3 regions of the Sphingomonas sp. HMP6 genome follow, and region 1 is predicted to be linked to each of the others. Evidence: predicted binding sites of a transcription regulator. Region 1 holds the regulator's gene; each other region holds the start of a gene.
The links. The regulator LexA, encoded in region 1, represses DNA repair genes until DNA is damaged. The targets are predictions, from matches to a motif close to GTTCCNCNCTTGTTCT.
Positions count from the first base shown of each region.

Region 2: HMP06_RS09425 (ImuA family protein) is a predicted target of LexA. The motif match lies at 5,278-5,293, and genes of this name have one in related genera.
Region 3: uvrA (excinuclease ABC subunit UvrA) is a predicted target of LexA. The motif match lies at 3,414-3,429, and genes of this name have one in related genera.

Region 1 covers NZ_AP022672.1:352,363-359,905, reverse strand. Annotated here, with positions in the region: gene HMP06_RS01740 (TonB-dependent receptor) at 1-1,690, opposite strand, end outside; gene HMP06_RS01735 (molybdopterin molybdotransferase MoeA) at 1,983-3,167, shown strand; gene lexA (transcriptional repressor LexA) at 3,239-3,916, shown strand; gene HMP06_RS01725 (ComEC/Rec2 family competence protein) at 4,043-6,283, opposite strand; gene gltX (glutamate--tRNA ligase) at 6,325-7,543, shown strand, end outside.
Region 2 covers NZ_AP022672.1:1,894,072-1,901,614, forward strand. Annotated here, with positions in the region: gene HMP06_RS09400 (bifunctional alpha/beta hydrolase/OsmC family protein) at 1-416, opposite strand, end outside; gene HMP06_RS09405 (dihydrolipoamide acetyltransferase family protein) at 522-1,862, opposite strand; gene HMP06_RS09410 (alpha-ketoacid dehydrogenase subunit beta) at 1,902-2,906, opposite strand; gene HMP06_RS09415 (alpha/beta hydrolase) at 2,957-3,811, opposite strand; gene HMP06_RS09420 (3-methyl-2-oxobutanoate dehydrogenase (2-methylpropanoyl-transferring) subunit alpha) at 3,808-5,109, opposite strand; gene HMP06_RS09425 (ImuA family protein) at 5,362-6,129, shown strand; gene HMP06_RS09430 (DNA polymerase Y family protein) at 6,404-7,543, shown strand, end outside.
Region 3 covers NZ_AP022672.1:3,307,000-3,314,542, forward strand. Annotated here, with positions in the region: gene HMP06_RS16185 (transferrin-binding protein-like solute binding protein) at 1-355, shown strand, start outside; gene HMP06_RS16190 (tetratricopeptide repeat protein) at 381-1,661, shown strand; gene HMP06_RS16195 (trimeric intracellular cation channel family protein) at 1,699-2,349, shown strand; gene HMP06_RS16200 (energy transducer TonB) at 2,346-3,320, opposite strand; gene uvrA (excinuclease ABC subunit UvrA) at 3,441-6,452, shown strand; gene HMP06_RS16210 (hypothetical protein) at 6,804-7,028, shown strand; gene HMP06_RS16215 (hypothetical protein) at 7,051-7,543, shown strand, end outside.

The DNA of each region.
Region 1 (7,543 bases):
TGCCGAACAGGTTCGACTTGAAGCCCGCCTCGTACGACGTGATCGTCTCCGAACCCGCCGTCACGAACGCCGAGCTGAACACGGCGTTGCGGCCCTGGATCGTCGGCCCACGGAAACCGCGCGAGACGCGCGCGAATACGTTGACGTCCGGGTTCACTTCATAGCGCAGGCTCCCCTCCCAACTCGGCTGCGTGTCGGCGAGCCGGACATTGGTCGCCGCCGTCACCGGGAAGGTCACCACGCCAGCAGCATTGCGCGGCGGCGTGACCAGACGCGTCGTCTTCTCGTCATAGGTCACGCGCACGCCGCCGGTCAGAGTCAGCTTCGGCAGAAGCTCGTAGCTCGCCTGGCCGAAGCCCGCGTACGACGTGTTGACGTTGCGCAGGACGACGAAATTGTTCGGGTTGGGCGTCGTACCAAACGAATTGTTGAGCAGGAAAAAGCCGCGCTGCGCGAATTCGGTGGTGTCGCGCGACTCGAAATAGATCCCGCCGACCTGCCATTTGAAGCGACCATTGCCATTGCTCGCCAAGCGGACTTCCTCGCTCAGCTGATCGAGATCGATCACGCGACCACGGCTCTGGCCGTAGAAGCGTCCGCCGGGGAAGTTGGCCGCGATCCCGCCGTCGGTGTCGCCACGGCTCGACCCCGAGGTCGTCTCATACGCCGTGATCGAGGTCAGCGTGACGCCGCCGAAATCGTTCTTCGCGTTGAACGATGCGCCGTACGTCTTGTACGCCTGCGGGCTGTTGAGCGCTTCGTCATTGCCGACGGCATCGCGCGGTTCGGCGCTCACGTCGTTCGACCCGAGCTTGATCGCGCCGCGATGGAACAGCGTCGCGGTGCCGCTGTAATGGCGCGCATGCGCCGACAGGATGCCGGTGAAGCCGGTGTCCGGCGGGGTCAGCATCAATTGGACGCGTACGTCCTTCTCATCGAAGCGGCCGAGCACGTTCTTGCCGCCGACGGTGCCGTCACCGCTGACGCCGTTGAAGGTGTTGTCGATCCAATTGTCGCGATGCTGGTACAGCGCCGAAACGCGGAACGAGAGCACGTCCTTGACGATCGGCCCGCCGACGCCCGCATCGACGCTGATCGTGTTGTAGCTGCCGTACGATGCCGTCGCGCGGCCTTCGAACGCGTTGCTCGGACGGATCGTGTCAAACTTGATGATGCCCGCCGTCGTGTTGCGGCCGAACAGCGTACCCTGCGGCCCGCGCAGCACTTCGATCTGGCGCACGTCGAACACCGGGTTCGATTTGAGCACGACATGCTCCAGCACGACATCGTCCTGGATGATCGACACCGGCTGCGATGCGCCGAGGTAGAAATCGACGTTGCCGAGACCGCGGATGTAGAAGCGCGGGAAGATGCGGCCGGTGGTCGATTCGACGTAGAGGCCGGGCACGCGGTTGGCGAGTTCGAGTAGCGTATCGCTGCCGCCCGTCGTGTAGGTGCGCAGATCGTCGCCTTGCAGCACGCCGACCGAGACCGGCACCGACTGCAGATTTTCGCGGCGGCGCTGGGCAGTGACGACGATGTCGCCGAGGCTGTCGCTATCGGTGGCCTGCGCGGTCGCGGCAGCAGGCGTCGCGACGGGCGCGTCCTGCGCGCTGGCGGCGCTTGCCCAAAGCGCGGAGAAGGCCGTGCCGAACAGAAGTGCGGACTTGGCGGCGAGCGATTTAGACATGAGAGTTTCCCACTTTTTGATTGAGCTATTGATATGAAGATGCGCGCGCAGGGCACTCCCGGGCTCCTGCGCTGCACTCTGCCGGACGACCTTCATCTGAGTGAAATGCCGCCGGTCACCGCGCGCTAGGCGCGGTTTAAGGCGTTATGATGACAGCGCGAATTGGCCGGTGGATTCTCATCGACTGTGGCTTTTTGGTCATCTCGCGTCGGGGCCAGCAACCCGCGAGAATCGGCGCTCCGAAACCGCGCGCCCCTCGACGCGGCACCCGCTGGCACGATACAGGCACGCCATGCCCCCACCCCTCCTCTCCGTCACCGATGCCCAAACCCGCCTGTTTGCGCTCGGCACCCCCGTCGCGGTCCAGACGGTGCCGCTGCGCGAAGCATCCGGGCGCTGGTCGGCGGCCGACGTGCTGGCGCTGCGAACGCAACCGACGACCGATCTATCGGCGATGGACGGTTACGCGCTCCGCTTCGACGATCTGCCCGGTCCTTTGACGGTGATCGGCGAAAGCGCGGCGGGGCGTCGCTTCGATGGCACGCTCGGTGCGAACCAGTCCGTCCGCATCTTCACCGGGGCGGCAATGCCCGCGGGTGCCGATAGTGTGCTCGTCCAGGAAGAGGCAGCGCGCGATGGCGAGACGCTCCGCTTGGCAGGCGAAGGTCCGAAACGTGGCGGCAATGTCCGCCGCAAGGGCCTCGATTTCAGCGCCGGCGAAACGCTTGTCGGCGCGGGCGAGCGGCTCACCCCGGCGCGGATCGCGCTCGCCGCCATCGCCGGGCACGGCACACTCCCAGTGCGCCGACGGGTCCGCGTTGCGATCATGGCGAGCGGCGACGAACTCGTCGCGCCCGGTGCCCCCCTCACCGCCGATGCGCTGCCCGAATCGAACGGCGTCATGCTCGCCGCCTTGCTGGCCGATCTCCCGGTCGAGGTGATCGATCTCGGCATCCTGCCCGATCGGATCGACGCGATCGTCGACACCTTCGCACAGGTCGATGCCGACATCCTCGTCACCACCGGCGGTGCCTCGGTCGGCGACCACGATTTGATCCGCCCCGCGCTTCAGGCGGCGGGCGGAAATCTCGATTTCTGGCGAATCGCGCTGCGGCCGGGCAAGCCGATGCTGGCGGGACGGTTGCGCAACACCGTCGTGCTCGGCTTGCCGGGCAACCCAGTGTCGGCCTTCGTGACCGCGACGATCTTCCTTCGCCCGCTGATCGCTCATCTGGCAGCCGCCGCCACCCCGCTGCCAGGCACACGCCACGCGATCCTCGGTGTCGCCCTGCCCGCGAACGACCACCGCCAGGACTATCTGCGCGCCACGACGAACGATGGCCGCGTCGCACCGGCGGACCGGCAGGACTCCTCGATGGTCCGCACGCTCGCCCGCGCCGACTGTCTCATCGTCCGCGCGCCGCACGCCCCCGCCGCTGCGCCCGGCGACTCGGTGGAAGTCATCCTGCTCGCGTAACCCGCCCGGCTTGACGCGCGATTTTTCGTTCCGTATAGGTTCGTCGTCTGTTCCGACGAAAGGGCCGCGACATGCTTACCCGCAAGCAGCATGAGTTGATCTGCTTCATCAACGACCGGCTCGACGAGACCGGGGTCTCCCCCTCGTTCGAGGAAATGAAGGAAGCGCTCGACCTCAAGTCCAAGTCTGGCGTGCACCGCCTGATCAGCGCGCTCGAGGAACGCCAGTTCATCCGCCGCCTGCCCAACCGGGCCCGCGCACTCGAAGTGCTCAAGATGCCCGAACGCGGGACCAAGGCACCGACCAAGGTCGCAGCCGAGGCCGCAGCGCCCAGCAACGTGCGCCATCTGCCCGAACCCGCCAACGACGTGATCGAAATCCCGCTGCACGGCCGCATCGCGGCCGGCGTGCCGATCGAAGCGTTCGAGGGTGCCTCGATGCTCGCCGTCCCCGCCGCCCTGCTCGGCAGTGGCGAGCATTACGCGCTCGAAGTGTCGGGGGATTCGATGGTCGAGGCGGGGATTCTGGACGGCGATTACGCGCTGATCCGCCGCCAGGAAATCGCCCGCGACGGCGAGATCGTCGTGGCCTTGATCGAGGAAAGCGAAGCGACGCTCAAATTCTTCCGTCGTGAGGGCGCGATGATCCGGCTCGACCCCGCCAACCGCGCTTACGATCCGCAACGCTACGCGCCCGCGCAGGTCCGCGTGCAGGGCAAGCTCGCCGGTATCCTGCGCCGTTACGATTGAACGGCGGGCGTCGGCTGCGCGGTGCGATCGACGCGATCGCCGGGCTTGAAGCAGGCCGCCGTCTCGAACCCGTTCGGCATGATCGGAACGCGGTCCAGCGGGCTTCGGGGCAATTTGGCAGTGCAGTTAGCGGGCCGGTCCGCCTGATCGGGCGCCATTTTTCACCTTGCCCCAAGTGCGCCGCAGCCGCTCCGGCGGCAGCGGCGCGGCGATCCACGGATGCGTATCGCCGGACTGCCGCACCGTCCGCACCGCGCCCCGCTCGAAGCTGATCGCCACGCCACCGGTCCGCACCAGTACCGGCCGGTCGAGCCGCAACCAGCGTGGCGTGCATCCGCGCGGTAATCGCCGCTCGCTGACCACGATATCCGCCGTCCGGCACGCCGCGATCAACTCGGCAACCGGCACCAGATAGGCACTCCGTGTCGCCACGACACGCCAGTCGCGCCCGCCCGCACGGCGCGTCATCAAACACAGATCGCGGCTGCACCGCGCCTCTGGATGGTCCGACAGCAGCATCGGCAGGCCGTCTATCCCGCCATTTTCTGTCAGCATATCGGCGGTGTAATCCCCCACCCGGTCGCGCAGCAACGCAATATCCCCACCATCGGTACGGATCGCGAGATGCCGCCCGTCTCCTGTCACCAGCAGATCGGGTGCTGGGGTCGCCAGCGCCCAGATCGCCCCTGCCGCCAGCGGTATCAGCCCCAGCCGCCGCCACCGCGTCCGCCACAAAGCGATCCACAGCCCACCCGCCACCATCAACGCATAGGCCCCGCCCGGCATCGCGGGCAGCGGCGCGACCGCTCCGGGAATTGCCGCCGTCGTCCGCGCGATCCACAGCAGCAGATCGAGCGAGCGCGCCGTCAGCCACCAGAACGGCGCTCCCGCCCCCACTGTGTCGAACAGCAACGCCAGCGCCTCCAGCGGCATGGTGACAAAAGTTGTCAGCGGGATCGCGATGATATTGGCGACCGCGCCGTACACCCCGGCCTTGTGAAAATGGAACAAGGAGATCGGGATCAGCGCCAATTCGACCACGATTCCCGTCAACAACAGCGCCACAATCCCACGCCCGATCGCCGCCGCCCGCGATTGCTCGCGCGGGGCGAACCACCGCCGCACCACAGGATGTTCGTTGAGCGCGATGATCGATGCGACCGCCGCAAACGAAAGCTGAAAGCTCGGCCCCGCCAAAGCCTCGGGGTATAGCAACAACACGATCACCGCCCCCGCCGCGACCAGCCGCAGCGTCAGCGCCTCGCGCCCCAGCACAAGCGCCACCAGCACGAAAAGTGCTGCGACGCATGACCGGATCGTCGGCACCTCCGATCCGGTGAGCCACGTGTACCCGATCGCCGCCAGCGCCCCCGCTCCCGCCGCGATCAGCGGGATCCGCCAGCGCAAAGCGACCCACGGGCTGAGCGCGAGCAACCTCGTCACCAGCAGCATCACCGCCGCCACCGCCGCGGTGATGTGCAACCCGCTGACCGACAGCAGATGCGCCAGGCCCGAGCGCCGCATCGCCTCATTATCCTCGGCGGGAATGCCCCCCTGATCGCCCGTCGCCAGCGCGGCCGCAATTCCGCCCGCCCCACTCCCACCGACAGCGCCGCCACCCGCGCTCGCCTGAATATGCCGCGACAGCCGCACGCGCAGCCCGGCATCCCGCGCGCCGCCGCCGGCCACCACGCTGACCGGCCCAAACCCGCGCCCGGTCGCGCCGATCCCGTCGAACCACGCCGTCCGCGCGTAATTATAGGCACCGGGCACAGAGGGTTCGGGCGGTGGCATCAGCCGCGCCGACAGCCGGAGCGTTGCCCCCAGCGCCAGCCCTTCGGGAACGTCCACGCTCGCCAGATTAACCCGAATGCGCGGCGGCAATGTTGGCAACGGCCGCGCCGGCCCGCGAGACTCGGGCACCGAAAGCACTTCCACCGGCGCCAACCGCAACCGCACCAAATCGCGCGCCGGCAGCGGCTCGATTCGCTCCACTCGGGCCGTGAACGTCGCAATCGTCGGCCGATGCAGCACGCCTTGCGCAACATGCTCCGCCCGCCACCAGATCAAGCCGAGCCCAAGCGCGACTGCCGTTGCGCCCACCGCAACCACCCGCGCCGCGCGCCCGTATCGCCCCGCCGCCAACCCGCCTAGCGCCACTGCAACCGCCGTCAGCCCGGCGATCTGCCAGCTCCGCGCGTCAGGTAAAACGAACCACAATGCGATCCCGCCGCCCAGCGCGACCGGCAACCACAAGGCAAGCTGATCGCGCTCCGCCTCCAGCCACTGTTCCAGCCGCGCGCCCAACCCACGCAAAGTGCCCCCGCCGATTTGAAGCGCGGCAAGGTGCGTGCTAGGGGCGCTCAAGGCTGATCCGGCCATCCATGTAAGTCTGGGAGTATGCGCGGTTGAGCGCAATATCTGATCCCGCCGCGGCCTCCGCCGTCGGCGCCACTTCGACCACCGCCAAGCAGCCTCAGGTCGTAACCCGGTTCGCGCCCTCGCCGACCGGGTTTCTGCACATCGGCGGCGCGCGCACCGCGTTGTTCAACTGGCTCTATGCCCGCCACAATGGCGGCAAGTTCCTGCTGCGGATCGAGGATACCGATCGCGCGCGCTCGACTCAGCCCGCGATCGACGCGATCCTGACGTCAATGCGCTGGCTCGGTCTCGATTGGGACGACAGCGAAGTCTATCAATTCTCCCGCGCCGCGCGCCATGCCGAGGTCGCGCACGCGATGGTCGCACACGGCCATGCCTATCGCTGCTTCCTCACGACCGAAGAACTCGACGCGATGCGTGCCGAGGCGCAGGCCGCCAAGAAACCGCTGCGCATCCGCAGCCCGTGGCGCGACCGTGACCCGGCCGAGGGTGGCGACAAGCCGTCCGTCGTCCGCCTGAAGGCCCCGCTCGACGGTGCCACCACGATCGAGGACCGCGTCCAGGGCAGCGTGACCGTGCAGAACGCCGAGCTCGACGATCTCGTGCTGCTGCGGTCGGATGGCACGCCGACCTATATGCTCGCGGTCGTCGTCGATGATCACGACATGGGCGTCACCCACGTCATCCGCGGCGACGATCACCTCAACAACGCCTTCCGCCAGCTCCCCATCATCCGCGCGATGAACGCGATCGAGGGCGGCTGGCCCGATCCGGTCTATGCCCACATCCCGCTGATCCACGGATCGGACGGCGCGAAGCTGTCGAAGCGGCACGGCGCGGTCGGCGTCGAATTCTACCGCGACGAGCTTGGCATGTTGCCCGAGGCGCTGGAGAATTACCTGCTCCGGCTCGGCTGGGGCCATGGCGATGACGAAGTCATCAGCCGCACCCAGGCGATCGCGTGGTTCGATCTCGACGGCGTCGGCAAATCCCCCTCGCGCTTCGATCTGAAGAAGCTCGAAAACCTCAACGGCATCTACATTCGCGATGCCGAGGATGCCCGGCTGGCCGAATTGGTCGCGACTCGTCTCGATTTCACGCCAAGCGATGCGCAACGCGCCGTGCTGGTCCGCGCGATGGCCTCGCTCAAACCGCGTGCTGCAAACCTCAACGAACTGACGCGCGGCACCGACTTCCTGTTCGCCACCCGCCCGCTCGACATCGCGCCGGACGCCGCACCGCTGC
Region 2 (7,543 bases), 1.5 Mb from region 1:
AGGACATGCGCGGGATCGAACGGCGCGGCGATCGTCACGACCGCCTTTACCGAGGGAATCTGCTCCGCCGCCGCAATCACCGCCGCGACGCCGAGCGAATGGCCGATCAGGATCGCCGGCGCGCCTATGCTGCTTTCCAGATACGCCGCCGCCGCGACCAGATCATCGACATTGGCGGTGAAATGGCTGTCCGCGAACGCCCCTTCGCTGTCGCCGAGACCCGTGAAATCGAAGCGCAGCGTCGCGATCCCCTGCTCGGCGAGCGCAAGACTCACCCGCCGCGCGCCGTGGCTACGCGCGGTGCAGGTGAAGCAATGCGCAAACACCGCGACCGCGCGAACGCGCCCCGGCGGCAGCTCGATCGACCCGGCGAGCATCACCCCGGCGGCATTGGGGAACCGGACCTCATGCTTCATGGCAAACGCCCTCCTGCCCGGCAGATAGCACGACCGCCTGTATACGCGCCAAGCGGACAGCGGCGCGCACCCTTTCGGGAGCCGACGCGTCCTCCGCCCAGCGGTTTAGTCCGCGAACAACAGCACCGGCGTCTCCAGATACTTCTTCAACGCCTGGACGAAGCTCGCCGCATCCCACCCATCGACCACACGGTGATCGCAGCTGATCGACAGGTTCATCAGTTTCGCGCGCACGATCTCGTCGCCCATAAAGACCGGACGCTCGACGATCTTGTTCGGACCGATGATCGCGACTTCGGGGCGGTTGATCACCGGTGTCGTCGCGATCCCGCCGAGCGGCCCGAGCGAGGTGACGGTCAGCGTGCCGCCGCCCATTTCCTGCGGGGTGAGCTTATTGGCGCGCGCCGCCTCGGCCAGCCGCAGGATTTCGGTCGCGAGCTGCCACACGTTGCGGTCCTGCGCATCGCGGATGACGGGGACGGTCAGCCCGGCATCAGTCTGTGTCGCCATGCCGAGATGGACGCTGCCGTGCCGCGTGACCACGCCCGCTTCGTCATCGTAGCGCGCGTTGATCATCGGGAAGGCGGGCACCGTCTTGCAAATCGCCGCGATCAGCAACGGGAGCATCGTCAGCTTTGGCCGCTGCCCGCGATTGGCGTTGAGATCGGCGCGCATCGCCTCGAGCGCGGTGACGTCCACTTCATCGACATAGGTGAAATGCGGGATCGCGCGCTTCGACGCCGCCATATTCTCGGCGATGCGGCGGCGCATCCCGATGACCTTGACCGCTTCGTCGGCGCGGGCGTGCGACGCGTGCGGGGCGTGGTAGCCCTGCCCCTGGCCGTAGCGCAGGAACGCGTCGAGATCGCTGTGGCGGACGCGGTCGCTTTCGGTCTTCACGTGCGCCAGATCGATGCCGAGATCGGCCGCGCGCGCGCGGACGGCGGGAGAGGCGAGGACTCGCTCTTCTCCCCTCCCGCCCGCGGGAGGGGCTGGGGGTGGGCTCGCGCCATCAACGGGGCCGTCGGTGGCGAGCGCGCGCCCGCCCCCTCCCGCAAGCGGGAGGGAGGAAGAAGGTGCCTCTACCCCCGGATTCTCCGCCTCATATTGCTCCGCCACCTCTTCCTGCTCGCTGGAAAGCGGTGCGGCCTTCACCTCATCCGTCACCGGCTCCAACGCAGGCGCTTCGGACGCCGAGAAATCCCCTTCGGTCTCGATCACCACCAGCGCGGCACCGATCGAGACCTGATCGCCGACTTCACCCGCCAGTTCGATCACGGTCCCCGACACCGGCGATTCCATCTCCACGGTCGCCTTGTCGGTCATCATGTCGGCGATTTGCTGGTCCTCCTCGATCCGATCGCCAACCTTGACGTGCCAGGCGACGATCTCGGCCTCGGAAATGCCTTCGCCGATATCGGGGAGTTTGAAGGTGAAGCGTGCCATCTCAATAAATCCGTATGTGGGTGGGGGCCGCGGGGGACGTCAGGCCTTCATGATCTTCTTGAGCGCCTCGCCGATCCGCACCGGCCCGGGGAAATACGCCCATTCGAGGCTATGCGGATAGGGCGTGTCGAAGCCGGTCACGCGCTCGATCGGGGCTTCGAGATGGTAGAAGCAGCGTTCCTGGACTTGCGCCGACAGCTCCGCGCCAAAGCCGCTGGTCCGCGTCGCCTCATGCACGATCATGCAGCGTCCGGTCTTTTGCACCGACGCTGCGATCGTCTCGATGTCGAGCGGCACAAGCGTGCGCAGATCGATCACCTCGGCATCGACGCCCGCTTCCTCGATCACGGCGAGCGCGACATGCACCATCGTGCCGTAGGCGAGCACCGTCAGCGCCTCGCCCGCGCGGACCACCTTCGCCTTGCCGAGTTCGATCTTGTAATAGCCGGTCGGCACGTCGCCGGCGGGATGCTGCGACCAATTCTGCGTCGGCTTGTCCCAATGGCCGTCGAACGGGCCGTTATAGATGCGCTTGGGCTCGAAGAAGATCGTCGGGTCATTGTCCTCGATCGCGGCGATCAACAGGCCCTTGGCGTCATACGGCGTCGATGGGATCACCGTCTTGATGCCCGAGACGTGGGTGAAGATGCCTTCGGGGCTCTGCGAGTGCGTCTGCCCGCCGAAGATGCCGCCGCCGAAGGGCGAGCGCACCGTGATCGGCGCGGTGAATTCGCCCGCCGAGCGATAGCGCAGCCGCGCCGCCTCCGACACGAGCTGATCGAGTGCGGGATAGATATAATCGGCGAACTGGATTTCGGGCACCGGGCGCAGGCCGTAAGCACCCATCCCGACCGCGACGCCGATGATGCCGCATTCGGTGATTGGCGTATCGAACACGCGCGTCTTGCCGTATTTCGCCTGCAACCCCGCGGTCGCGCGGAACACGCCGCCGAAATAGCCGACATCCTCGCCCATCACGACGATGTCGGGATCGCGCGCCATCATCACGTCCATCGCCGAATTGATCGCCTGGATCATGTTCATCCGGGTGGAAGTCGGGGCCTCATCCGGGCGCGCGCTGTCGATCATGTCGTTCATATGGCCGTATTCCGCACGATGAAGGTGTCGCCGCCCGCCGCCTTGTAGCGCGCCAGCGCGGCCTTGCTGCTGTTCCGATCAAAGGCGTAGCCGGCGAGGAAATCCTTCACCGGTGCCTGCACGCGCGCCAATGGGGTGGGTTCGGCGACCAGCCCGTGATCCGCCCCGTCCACCACGATGGCGAACTTGCCGCCCGACGGGCTCGATTCGATCGGGAAGAGATGGTCGGCGGGATTTTCGGCAAAGCCAGGAACGACGTCCTTCGTGCCGGTGATCAGCAGCGTCGGCACGGCCAGCGTCGCGTATGCATTGGGCTGAACCAGCACGGGGATCTTGCCGGGGGTGGAGAAGCCCAGCACCGCCTTGACTGCGGGATTGCGGAGTGCGCCGAAATAGCCAAGCGACCCGCCGAGGCACAAGGCGAGGAGCGTGCCGAAGCTGTGCCCCGCGGCAATCACCGGCAGGCCGGGCAGCGCGGCGCTGGCGTACGCGGCGGCCGCCTTCATATCGAACAGCCGCTCCGAAAAACCCGCCTGGGGGCTGAACTTGTCGCGATCGGGATAGTGCACCGAATCGACGTGAAGCGGCGCGAACACCGCAAAGCCGTTGGCGGTGAGCAGATCGACCAGCAAGCCATAGCGCTCCGGCCACGAACCATGCCCGGTCGAGAACAGCACAACGCCCTTCGGCTTGGCCGGGCGCCACACGGTCAATTTGGTCGATCGCTTGGCCGACACCGCGAGATCAACCGTTTGCGGGTTCACCTTCGTATCGGCGGCGATCGCCGGGAAGAACGGCGACAGCGCCAATGCGCCGCCCGCGCCGAGCAGGAAACGACGATCGATCATCATGCCTTCCGCGCCCACGGTCGGCCGCTGGCGGTCTCCTCGGCGATCATCTGCGCTTGCTGCTCGCGCAAATGCCACGGCATTTCCTCAAACACACCGTCGAACAGCGTGTCGAGCGGCTGATGCAGGCCGTGGCCGAGGATGCCATTGGCCTCGGCTTCCTTCTGCGCGCGCTTTACCGATTCGGCGAGTTCGAGATCCTGCGCGGCGTGGCGCACCTCATCCCATTCGCCGATCGCGATCAGATGCTCCTTCAACCGCTTGATCGGGTCGCCGAGCGGCCACGCCGTCGGCTCGCCCGCCGAGCGATATTGGCCGGGGTCATCGGAGGTCGAATGCCCTTCGGCGCGGTAGGTGAAATGCTCGATCAGCGTCGGCCCCTGATTGGTGCGCGCGCGCTCCGCTGCCCAGGCAGTGGCGGCATAGACCGCCAGCGCGTCATTGCCATCGACCCGCAAGCCGGCGATCCCGTAGCCGACCGCACGCGCCGCAAACGTCGTCGATTCCGCACCGGCAAAGCCCGAGAACGATGAGATCGCCCATTGATTGTTGACGACGTTGAAGATCACCGGCGCGCGATAGACGCTGGCAAAGGTGCAGGCCGAATGAAAATCCCCCTCGGCGGTCGATCCTTCGCCGCACCACGTCGCCGCGATCCGCGTATCACCCTTGGCCGCGCTCGCCATCGCCCAGCCGACCGCTTGCGGATATTGCGTGGTGAGGTTGCCGGAGATCGAGAAGAACCCGGCTTCCTTGACCGAATACATGATCGGCAACTGCTTGCCCTGCAAACGATCCGCCGTGTTCGAATAGATCTGGTTCATCATGTCGACCATCGACCAGCCGCGCGCGATCAGCAGGCCTTGCTGGCGATAGGACGGGAAGCACATGTCCTCATAATCGAGCGCATACGCCGCCGCGACCGCGACCGCTTCCTCGCCGGTACACTTCATGTAGAAGCTGGTCTTGCCCTGGCGTTGCGCGCGAAACATGCGTTCGTCGAACGCGCGGACCAACGCCATGCTGCGCAACATCGCGCGCAGCGTATCGGGCGACAGGCGCGGGTTCCACGGGCCGACTGCCTGCCCCGAATCATCGAGCACGCGGACCAGATCGAAAGCGAGATCACGGAAGCTGTCGGCGGCATCGGCGGTGTCGGGCCGACGTGCCTGCCCGGCCGGGGGAATCGGCACTTGCGTGAAATCGACCGTGTCGCCGGGCCGGAACTTGGGTTCGGGCACATACAGCGACAGTGGGGGCAGATTGGGCTTCAAATGGGCAGGGACGCGGTCGCTTGCCATGGTCTCTCCAGCGGGAACGTGCTCTCATTCAAACAGTCGGCACGCGGATTCGTTCTATCACGCCGTTGTTATAAAATTTCGCGGGGCTTGGCGAGAGGGTCGCGTGAGCGGAATGCGACGGCCTGTCCCGTTCCGGTGACGGAGCAGCTTGACTCAGTAGGACGAAAGAGAACAAAATAGGAACAGTCCTGCTTCTGCGAGTCGTGTCCTGTGTCCTCCGCCGCCCGTCCCCATGCCGCAATCGTCGCCGAATTGCGCGAAAGCCTGAAGAAGGTCGCGGGCGACGGCTTGCGTCGGCGCCCGGTGCTGCCGTTCGGGATCGCTACGATCGACGAGCGCTTGGCGACGGGCGGTCTGCGGCTCGATTCGCTCCACGAAATCGCCGCCGCCAGCCCCAGCCCGTCGGATGATGCCGCCGCAACGCTGTTCATGGCCGGGATCGCGGCGCGCGCCTGGGGGCCGGTGCTGTGGGTGGTGCGACGGCGCGATCTGTTCGCGCCCGGCCTCTATCAAGCGGGGCTCGCACCCGAACGGCTGATCTATGCCGAGGCCGCCGACGATGCCGAACTGCTCGCCCTGATGGAGGAAGGGCTGCGTCACCGTGGCCTTGGCGCGGTGGTCGGCGAAGTGAAGCGCGCCGCCATGCCCAATACGCGCCGCCTGCAACTGGCGGCGGAGGGCGGCAAAACGATCGCCTTGCTGTTGAAACGCCATGCGCGGGCGGCTTCTGACCAGACCGGAAAAGGGGGGCGCGGTGGCAATCCGCTCGCCGTCCCGTCCGCCGCCGTGACGCGCTGGCGGATCGCGTCCGCCCCCTCGGCAGCACTGCCGGTCGGAGCGGCGGGAGTCGGACGCGCGATGTGGGGGGTGGAGCTGGTCCGCCAACGCGGCGGCGAATCCGCCGAATGGACGATGGAGGCATGCGATGAAACGGGTCGCCTCGCTCTACCTGCCCGATTGGCCGATCGAACGGATCGTTCGGCTGACGGCGCAGGCCGAGCGTATCGCCGCGCCGCCTGAGGCCGTGCTTTCAGTGGGGCCGTCCGACCCTGCCCGACCCGCCGCCCCCCATGTCGGCGGCTGGCGTCCCGGTGCGCGCTGGGCACGGAGCGAGAGCGCGCATCCGTTCAAGCCGATGTCCCCGGACGAGGGCGCGACACCGGTCAGGGATGCGCGGGCGGGTGGGCAGAACCATGCCCCACAAATACACCGTCACCCCGGCCTTGTGCCGGGGTCCACCGCGCAGCACGCTCTGCCTTCCGCGTTGAGGAGTGGACCCCGGCACAGGGCCGGGGTGACGAAAAATAGCATTGGTAGAGAAGCCCCTCTCCCCCTCGTCACCACCCAACAACAAGGCAACAAACTCGTCATCGCCGCCGCCTCCCCCGCGGCGCGCGCGCTCGGGATCAACCCTGGCATGGCGGCGACGCAAGCGCGCGCGCTGGTGCCCGAGCTCGACCTCCGTCCCGCCGATCCGCAGCGCGACCGCGCCGCCTTACGCGATCTCGCGCTGCGGGCGGCGCGGCGCTGGTGCCCGATCGTCGCCCTATCCGGCGAAGACGGCCTGTTCCTCGACATCTCCGGCACCGCGCATCTGTTCGGCGGGGAGGCGCGGATGGCGCGCGGCATCGTGCGCCTGCTCGCGCGCGCCGGTTTCACCGCACGCCTTGCCGTTGCCGATACGCCGGGTGCCGCCTGGGCACTCGCGCGCTACGCCCCGCAAATCTGCGAACCCGCCGCGCATTTCGACGCGATCGCCCCGCTCCCCACCGCAGCACTCCGACTCGAGGAACGCGCGATCGACTTGCTCAAGCGCCTCGGCGTCGACACCGTCGGGCAGCTTGCCGCCCTCCCCCGCGCCCCGCTCGCCCGGCGCTTCGGCGGCGCGCTGATCGCCCGGCTCGACCAAGCCACAGGACGCCTCCCCGAACCGCTCGACCCCATCATCCCGCCCGAAGCGATCGTCGTGGCACAGCGCTTCGCCGAACCGATCGCCACCGCCGACGCGATCGAGCATTGGCTGCGCGATCTGATGCCCCGCCTCGTCACCGCACTCGCGCAAGCAGGACAAGGCGCGCGCGCGATCGAATTGGTCGCCGACCGGATCGACGGGGTGCCCCAACGCCTGCGCATCGGCCTCGCCCGCCCGACCCGCGATGCCACGCATTTGCTGCGCCTGACGCTGCGGCGGATCGAGGAGATAGCTCCGGGCTACGGGATCGACGCGCTCACGCTCCACGTCCGCCGCGCCGATCCACTCGGCGCGCAAGCCTTCACCGAAACGCTGGAAGATCGCGCGCCCGATCTCGCGCCGCTGATCGACACGCTCGCCAATCGCATCGGGCCAGACCATCTGTGGCGCACCACCCCGCACGAAAGCGACGTGCCCGAACGCTCGGTCCTTGCCGTCGCGCCGCTCGATCCCCCCGCCCGC
Region 3 (7,543 bases), 680 kb from region 1:
CTTTTCCGATCGCGTCGCCACATCGATTTACGACGTGACTGGGACGGTGAATTTCACGGCCAACTTCGTTGACAACAGCCTGCGGGGTGGAATGACCTTAACTGGTCGCGAGACGCTGACCGGACTCATGCGTGATTTCGACACCTTAACGCTGAACGGCAATATCTCTGGTTCAACTTTCACACTTTATGCGAACCAGTTGTTCAGCGACCATGGCGTGACGGGATCGGCGCTTGGTGCATTTTACGGGCCGGTCGCGAATGAAGCCGCCGGCCAGACGATACTGAACTACAGCTATGTCTCAAATCCAAGTAAAGATGTAAATATAGTCGGCGTTTTTGTCGCGAAGCGCTAGCGCGCAGAGTCTGAAAGACTGGCGTATGCCCTTACTGTACTTGCAGGCCGAGCCTTCCGTTGCGGAAACGCAGCAGCTCGGCCCTGTAGCCTTGTTCGAGCTAGCCGAAGCCAAGCGCGCCACCGGCAACAATACCGACGCTGAGACGATCTACCGTGCCCTGACACGCGATCCTGATCTCGAAATTCGATCCGAGGCGCGCTTCCGGCTCGGTATGTTGCTGGCGGAAGAGAAACGCTACAAGGATGCAGCGATCGTTCTCCGCGCTTTACTCGATGAAAAGCCAGATGGGGCGCGAGTCAGGATGGAGCTGGCGCGCGTGCTTGTGCTTCTTGGTGATTCCGATGGTGCGCGGCGGCAGTTGCGGCAAGCGCGTAGCGGCGCACTTCCCGCTGACGTAGCCGTGGTGGTCGATCAGTTCACCAACGCGCTGCGAACGACCAAACGTTTCGGAGGATCGATCGATGTCGCGATCGCGCCCGATACCAATATCAACCGCGCCACCAATGCGGTCACGCTGGACACAGTCATCGCGCCGTTGACCTTGAGCCGAGATGCGCGCGAAAGATCCGGTTTAGGAGCGAGGCTTGCCGGTCAGGGGTACGCCCGCCTGCCGATCGCGAACCGTATGGCATTGCTCGGACGTGTTTCGGCCGCGGCAAGTCTTTATGGCGAAACGCAATTCAACGACGTGTCGGCGTCCTTGGCGCTCGGTCCTGAGGTCACTTTGCCACGTGACCGTATTCGGCCGACCGCCACCCTGACCAATCGCTATTATGGCGGTGTCTTTTATGCGCGCACGATCGGTGGCGCGATCAATTGGACGCATGTGGTGGGCAGGCGCGGACAGATCGAAATCGATGCCTCCGCCGCACGTGCGGATTACAGCCTGAACGATCTGCAAAGCGGCTCGATTTATAATGCGTCGCTAGCGGTCGAGCGGGCCTTTACCCCGCGCATGGGGGGTAGCATTACCGTGTCGATGGATCGGCAGATCGCGCGCGATCCCGGCTTTGCGAACACCTCAGGCGGCGTCACGGCGTTGGTATGGCGAGACGTCAAGACTGCGACGCTCTTCGGCACGGTTACGTATCGTCACCTCGACGCCGACGCGCGATTGTTACTCTACACCGCAAGGCGTTACGATAATTTCGTTCGGATCGGTACGGGGCTCGTGTTGCGCAAGCTCGCGTTGCTGGCGCTCGCTCCGGTTGCGCGGTTTGCCTACGAACGCAATCGGTCGAGCGTCGGAATATACGACTATCGTCGGCTAAGCGTAGAGCTTGGCGTAACGCGCGCGTTTTAATGCACGCTTCGGAGCAACGGATCGCTTAGACAGCATCATGCTCCCGCTCCACCCCTGGCAATTCGGCTCCATCCTGCCGTGGCTCGATCTGTTCGGGATCGCCGTCTTCGCAATCACCGGGGCGCTCGCTGCCGCCGGGCGCGGACAGACGTTCGTGACGGCGGCGTTCTTCGCGCTCATCACCGGCGTGGGCGGCGGGTCGGTACGCGATCTGCTGATCGGCGCGCCGGTGTTCTGGGTGCATGATCCGTTTGTGTCGGCAATCTGTCTGGCGGTCGCGGGGCTGGTGTGGCTGACGCCGGCCGGCTGGTGGCGTGGGCCGCAGGGGCAGACGACCGCGCTCGACTGGCTCGATGCGGTCGGCCTCGCGGCGTACGCCGTGTTCGGCGCGGCCAAGGCGCTAGCGTTCGGCGTGCCCCCGGTCCCCGCCGCGCTGATGGGTGTGGTGACGGCGTGCGTCGGCGGCATCATCCGCGACGTGCTGGCGGGCGAACCCTCGATCCTGATGCGGCCGGAACTGTATGTGACGGCAGCGGCACTGGCAGCGGGGCTGCACGTCGCGCTGGTGACGCTGGGGGTGGAGCCGACGTTGGCTGCGGGCGTGGCGGCTGCAGCGGGCTTCGCGCTCAGGGCGGCGGCGATCCGGTGGAAGCTGGGGCTGCCGGGGTATGGGGGGCGGGGACGCTAGCGACGTGGCTCGGCCGCCCGCCGCGCCCACTCGCCCTCCGGCTTGAGGTGGTCGATCATCAATGTCGTTGGGTGCGCACGACAAGCTTCAATCGCTTTGGTCCAACGCACTTCAAAATCAGCCAGCGAGGCCGAAGTGAAGTCGAGTTTGCCACCGCGCAATTGTGCCAACGTCCCGAGGCCCAGCATCATCGTATAAAACTCGCCACGCTCCTTTGGTGGAAAGGTAGAACGCCACCAATCCTGATCCAGCACGAACTGGTCGCAGCGATAGCGTAGCACTCCGCCGCCTTTGCCGGGGGAGCGAAAACTGTCATACTCATACGCCATGCGAACCGGCGTCGGCAGCGCCTGACCTTTATCGTCGCGACGGACTTCAAAGCGCGTGGCCCGCGCCGTCGCCAGCGCCGCAGCGTCGAGACCCGGTGCTCGACTACTCGCCGAGACTTCCGCGCGGGTCAGCGCCCCATCGACATCGACGACGCCAACCACAAGCACGCGACCGTGGTGCCCGGCAGCGCGTTCTGCGTCGGGATATGTCTGCTCCGGTTCGGTAGCAACTGTTACATCGCCGCTCAGGTCATAGGGATCGAATCGAATCGGTAACGACACCGGCACCGCGATCGGCGTGTCGTTTGCATCCTTGGCGGGTATGAAACTGCCCGTGCGCACAACGTCCAACGCCGCCGCATCCAGCGCGGGGAAACTGGAACTGCGCACGATGGTCGCCTCTTCGATCGTCCCGGTTTCGTTTACGATTGCCGCGACCGATACCGTGCCGCCGTGCAGCGCGGCCCGTTCCACTTCGGGATAGTCGGGCTTGAGACGGGCTTTCGGTCTCGGCGGAGCTTTCATTTTCGTACGATTGGCGCGTGCAATCGCCATCGCCGGACTATCTGCAGGCGCTGCAACGCTGGTGGTCGGGGTGTCCGGCGCTGCGCCCGGCACCTGTCCGGCGAGGCCCGAAATCATCGTCAACAACGTCCAGTGCATATCGCCCCCTCACCCTTGCCCCGCGCATCCTAACGCCCCATCTCCACCCCGCAACCCGTCGCTTGCGTCACCCGAACAAATCTGGAACAAACCGGCCCCATGCTGACTCATATTTCCGTACGCGGCGCGCGCGAGCACAACCTCAAGGATGTGAGCGTGGACATTCCGCGCGATACGCTGACCGTCATCACCGGCCTGTCCGGGTCGGGCAAATCGAGCCTCGCCTTCGACACGATCTATGCCGAGGGGCAGCGGCGCTATGTCGAATCGCTGTCGGCCTATGCGCGCCAGTTCCTCGAACTGATGCAGAAGCCCGATGTCGACCATATCGAGGGCCTGTCGCCAGCGATCAGCATCGAGCAGAAGACCACCAGCCGCAACCCGCGCTCGACCGTCGCGACCGTCACCGAAATCTACGATTACATGCGTCTGCTGTGGGCGCGCGTCGGCATTCCGTACAGCCCCGCGACCGGCCTGCCGATCTCGGCGCAAACCGTCAGCCAGATGGTCGACCGCGTCATGGCGCTGCCCGAGGGCACGCGGCTCTACTTGCTCGCCCCCGTCGTCCGCGCGCGGAAGGGCGAGTATCGCAAGGAGCTGCTCGAATGGCAGAAGGCCGGCTTCACGCGCGTCCGCATCGACGGCGAGATTTACGAGATCGACGAGGCCCCGGCGCTCGACAAAAAACTGAAGCATGATGTCGAGGTGGTGGTCGATCGCCTCGTCGTCGGCCCCGACATGGCGACGCGCCTGGCCGAGAGTTTCGAGGCTGCGCTGAAGCTCGCCGAGGGGCTGGCCTATGTGGATCTGGTGGATGGCACGGTGGCGGAGGCGCTTTCTGCTCCCCTCCCGCTTGCGGGAGGGGCTGGGGGAGGGGCTGTCCGCGAAATCCCACAGTCGTTTCAAGCGGACATGCCCTCCCCCAGCCCCTCCCGCGAGCGGGAGGGGAGTCTAGGCGGCGCCCCCGAGCAAAAGATGAAGGGCGCCGGCATCCCCGCCAACCGCATCGTCTTCTCCGAAAAATTCGCCTGCCCCGTCTCCGGCTTCACCATCGCCGAAATCGAACCCCGGCTGTTCAGCTTCAACGCACCCCAAGGCGCGTGCCCGGCGTGCGATGGCCTCGGCGAAAAACTGCTGTTCGACGAGGACCTCGTCGTCCCCAACCACGCGCTCAGCATCAAGAAGGGCGCGGTCGTCCCCTGGGCCAAGTCCAACCCGCCGTCGCCATATTACATGCAAGTCCTCGGCAGCCTCGCGCGCGAATTCGGCTTCAGCCTGGAGACGCCGTGGGAGGACCTCCCCGGCGAAGTGCAGCTCATCATCCTCCACGGCACCGGCGGCAAGCCCGTCACGCTCACCTTCATCGACGGCAAGAAGTCGTATGACGTCAAGAAACCGTTCGAGGGCGTCATCGGCAACCTCAACCGCCGCATGCTCAGCACCGAAAGCGCGTGGATGCGCGAGGAACTCTCCAAATACCAAAGCTCCGCCCCGTGCGAAGTGTGCGGCGGCGCGCGCCTCAAGCCCGAGGCACTCGCGGTCAAGATCGGCATGCGCGACATCTCGTCGGTCACACGCCTGTCGGTGGTCGACGCGCTCACCTGGTTCGAGAGCGTCCCCGCCGACCTCTCCACGCAACAAAACGCCATCGCCGAACGCATCCTCAAGGAAATCCTTGAGCGGCTCGGCTTCCTCAACAATGTCGGCCTCGATTACCTCAACCTAGACCGCACCAGCGGCACGCTCTCCGGCGGCGAATCCCAACGCATCCGCCTCGCCAGCCAGATCGGCAGCGGCCTCTCCGGCGTGCTCTACGTGCTCGACGAACCCAGCATCGGCCTGCACCAGCGCGACAATGACATGCTGTTGAAGACGCTCCGCCGCCTGCGCGATCTCGGCAACACCGTGCTCGTGGTCGAACATGACGAGGACGCGATCCGCACCGCCGATTACGTCATCGACATGGGGCCGGGGGCGGGCGTCCACGGCGGCCACATCGTCGCGCAGGGCACGTTCGAGGAAGTGCTCGCGAACGAAAACAGCATCACCGCCGATTACCTCTCCGGCCGCCGCGAAGTCGCCGTGCCGAAAACCCGGCGCAAGGGCAATGGCAAGAAACTCACCGTCCACAACGCCACCGCCAACAACCTCAAGGGCGTCACGGCAAGCCTCCCGCTCGGCACCTTCACCTGCATCACCGGCGTCTCGGGCAGCGGCAAATCGAGCTTCACGATCGACACGCTCTACGCCGCCGCCGCGCGCTCGCTCAACGGTGCGCGCGTGCTCGCGGGCAAGCACGACAAGGTCACCGGCCTGCAGTATCTCGACAAGGTCATCGATATCGACCAGTCGCCGATCGGCCGCACCCCGCGCAGCAACCCCGCCACCTATACCGGCGCCTTCACGCAAATCCGCGACTGGTTCGCCGGCCTCCCCGAAAGCCAGGCACGCGGCTACAAACCCGGGCGTTTCTCGTTTAACGTCAAGGGCGGCCGGTGCGAGGCGTGCCAGGGCGACGGGCTGCTCAAGATCGAAATGCACTTCCTCCCCGACGTCTATGTCACTTGCGACGTGTGCCACGGCGCGCGCTACAATCGCGAGACGCTCGAGGTGAAGTTCAAGGGCCTCAGCATCGCCGACGTGCTCGACATGACGGTCGAGGATGCGGTCGAATTCTTCAAGGCCGTCCCCCCCATCCGCGACAAGATGGCGATGCTGGCCGAGGTCGGCCTGGGCTACGTCAAGGTCGGCCAGCAAGCGACGACGCTCTCGGGCGGCGAGGCGCAGCGCGTCAAACTCGCCAAGGAACTGTCGCGCCGCGCGACCGGCCAGACGCTGTATATCCTCGACGAACCCACCACCGGCCTCCATTTCGAGGATGTCCGCAAATTGCTCGAAGTGCTGCACCAACTGGTCGAACAGGGGAATACCGTGGTCGTGATCGAGCACAACCTCGACGTGATCAAGACCGCGGATTGGGTGCTCGATCTCGGGCCGGAGGGCGGCGTCAAGGGCGGGGAAATCGTCGCGGAGGGCACGCCGGAGGTGGTCGCGAAGGCTAAGGGGAGCTTTACGGGGCGGTATTTGGCGCCGTTGTTAACAGGGCGGTGAGGGGCATTTCCCGGTGAGCGGCAAGTGATTCTCTTTGGTATCGGCTGCCCGACGGTTGCGGCATATCGATGCGATTTTGGCTTCTGATGGATGCTTCAAAGCCACTTCGGCTCAAAAAACTGTCCTACAATGTCGCTTATTGAACGCGCTTTTGTGATCCCCATATTGCTATTCAAGCGATAATCGGTTTTAAGCCGTTCAAGCTTCCATCCGAAGCTCGGTTGGATGTGCGTTAATGAGTGCGTAATAGGCCATGATATACAATTTTGAAACTCGTTCGCTTGCCAGTCGTTATCGAGTGGCATTTTTTATCAACCTACTCGCAAGAGTCTGACTAGAGGAGGACAGTTTATGCAGTTGCAATCCGAGCGATTTTCGGATCGCTTCTCGGCGCTCTTCGAACAGGAAGGGCTGATGAACGTAAAGTTTTTTGTAAAAAACAAGAGCGGCGTCTCATTGGCAAATTTTCTCGAAGAGGCTGCGGAAATTCAATCAACGATCGCTGCTGGCGATTTTAAGGTGATTGATAGCGTTGATGGGGAGACGCTTCAGAAGCGATTTGACGCCGCCTTCTGATTGTCATAATTAAAACCCTAACGTGAAGGGGGCGGTTGTCCGCCCCCTTTTTTTATCTTCGTGGTGGGGCGTCAAAGTGTCTTTTTCTCTTGATGAAGTGCTTTTTGGTGTTCTGGCTCAGTACCATCGCCAACACGATCTGACCCAAGTTCCTGTTAAAGTAGACCTTCTGCGTCCGATGATGGAGGAGCGAGGTTTTGCTGACCGAATAATTTGGGAAAAATATGATTTCGCGGTTAGAAATATCGCCGCGCAAATCGCGTTTTTTCGGGGTGCTATGGGAGTTTATGCGGGCGCGGGCGATTACGCGCGAATTCAATATTCTTCAGGCCTAAATTTTTGTTGGGAGCGCTTCGTTCTCTGCAAAGAGATGTATCATTGCATTATCGATAATTCGATTGGTAATCGTGTTACCAATCTGGCGGACCTAATGAAATTGGCCGAGTATCTAGTCGACGATACTGTATCCACGCTAGAGCCATTTAGTCCACACGGAACGGAGCAAGATGCCGAAA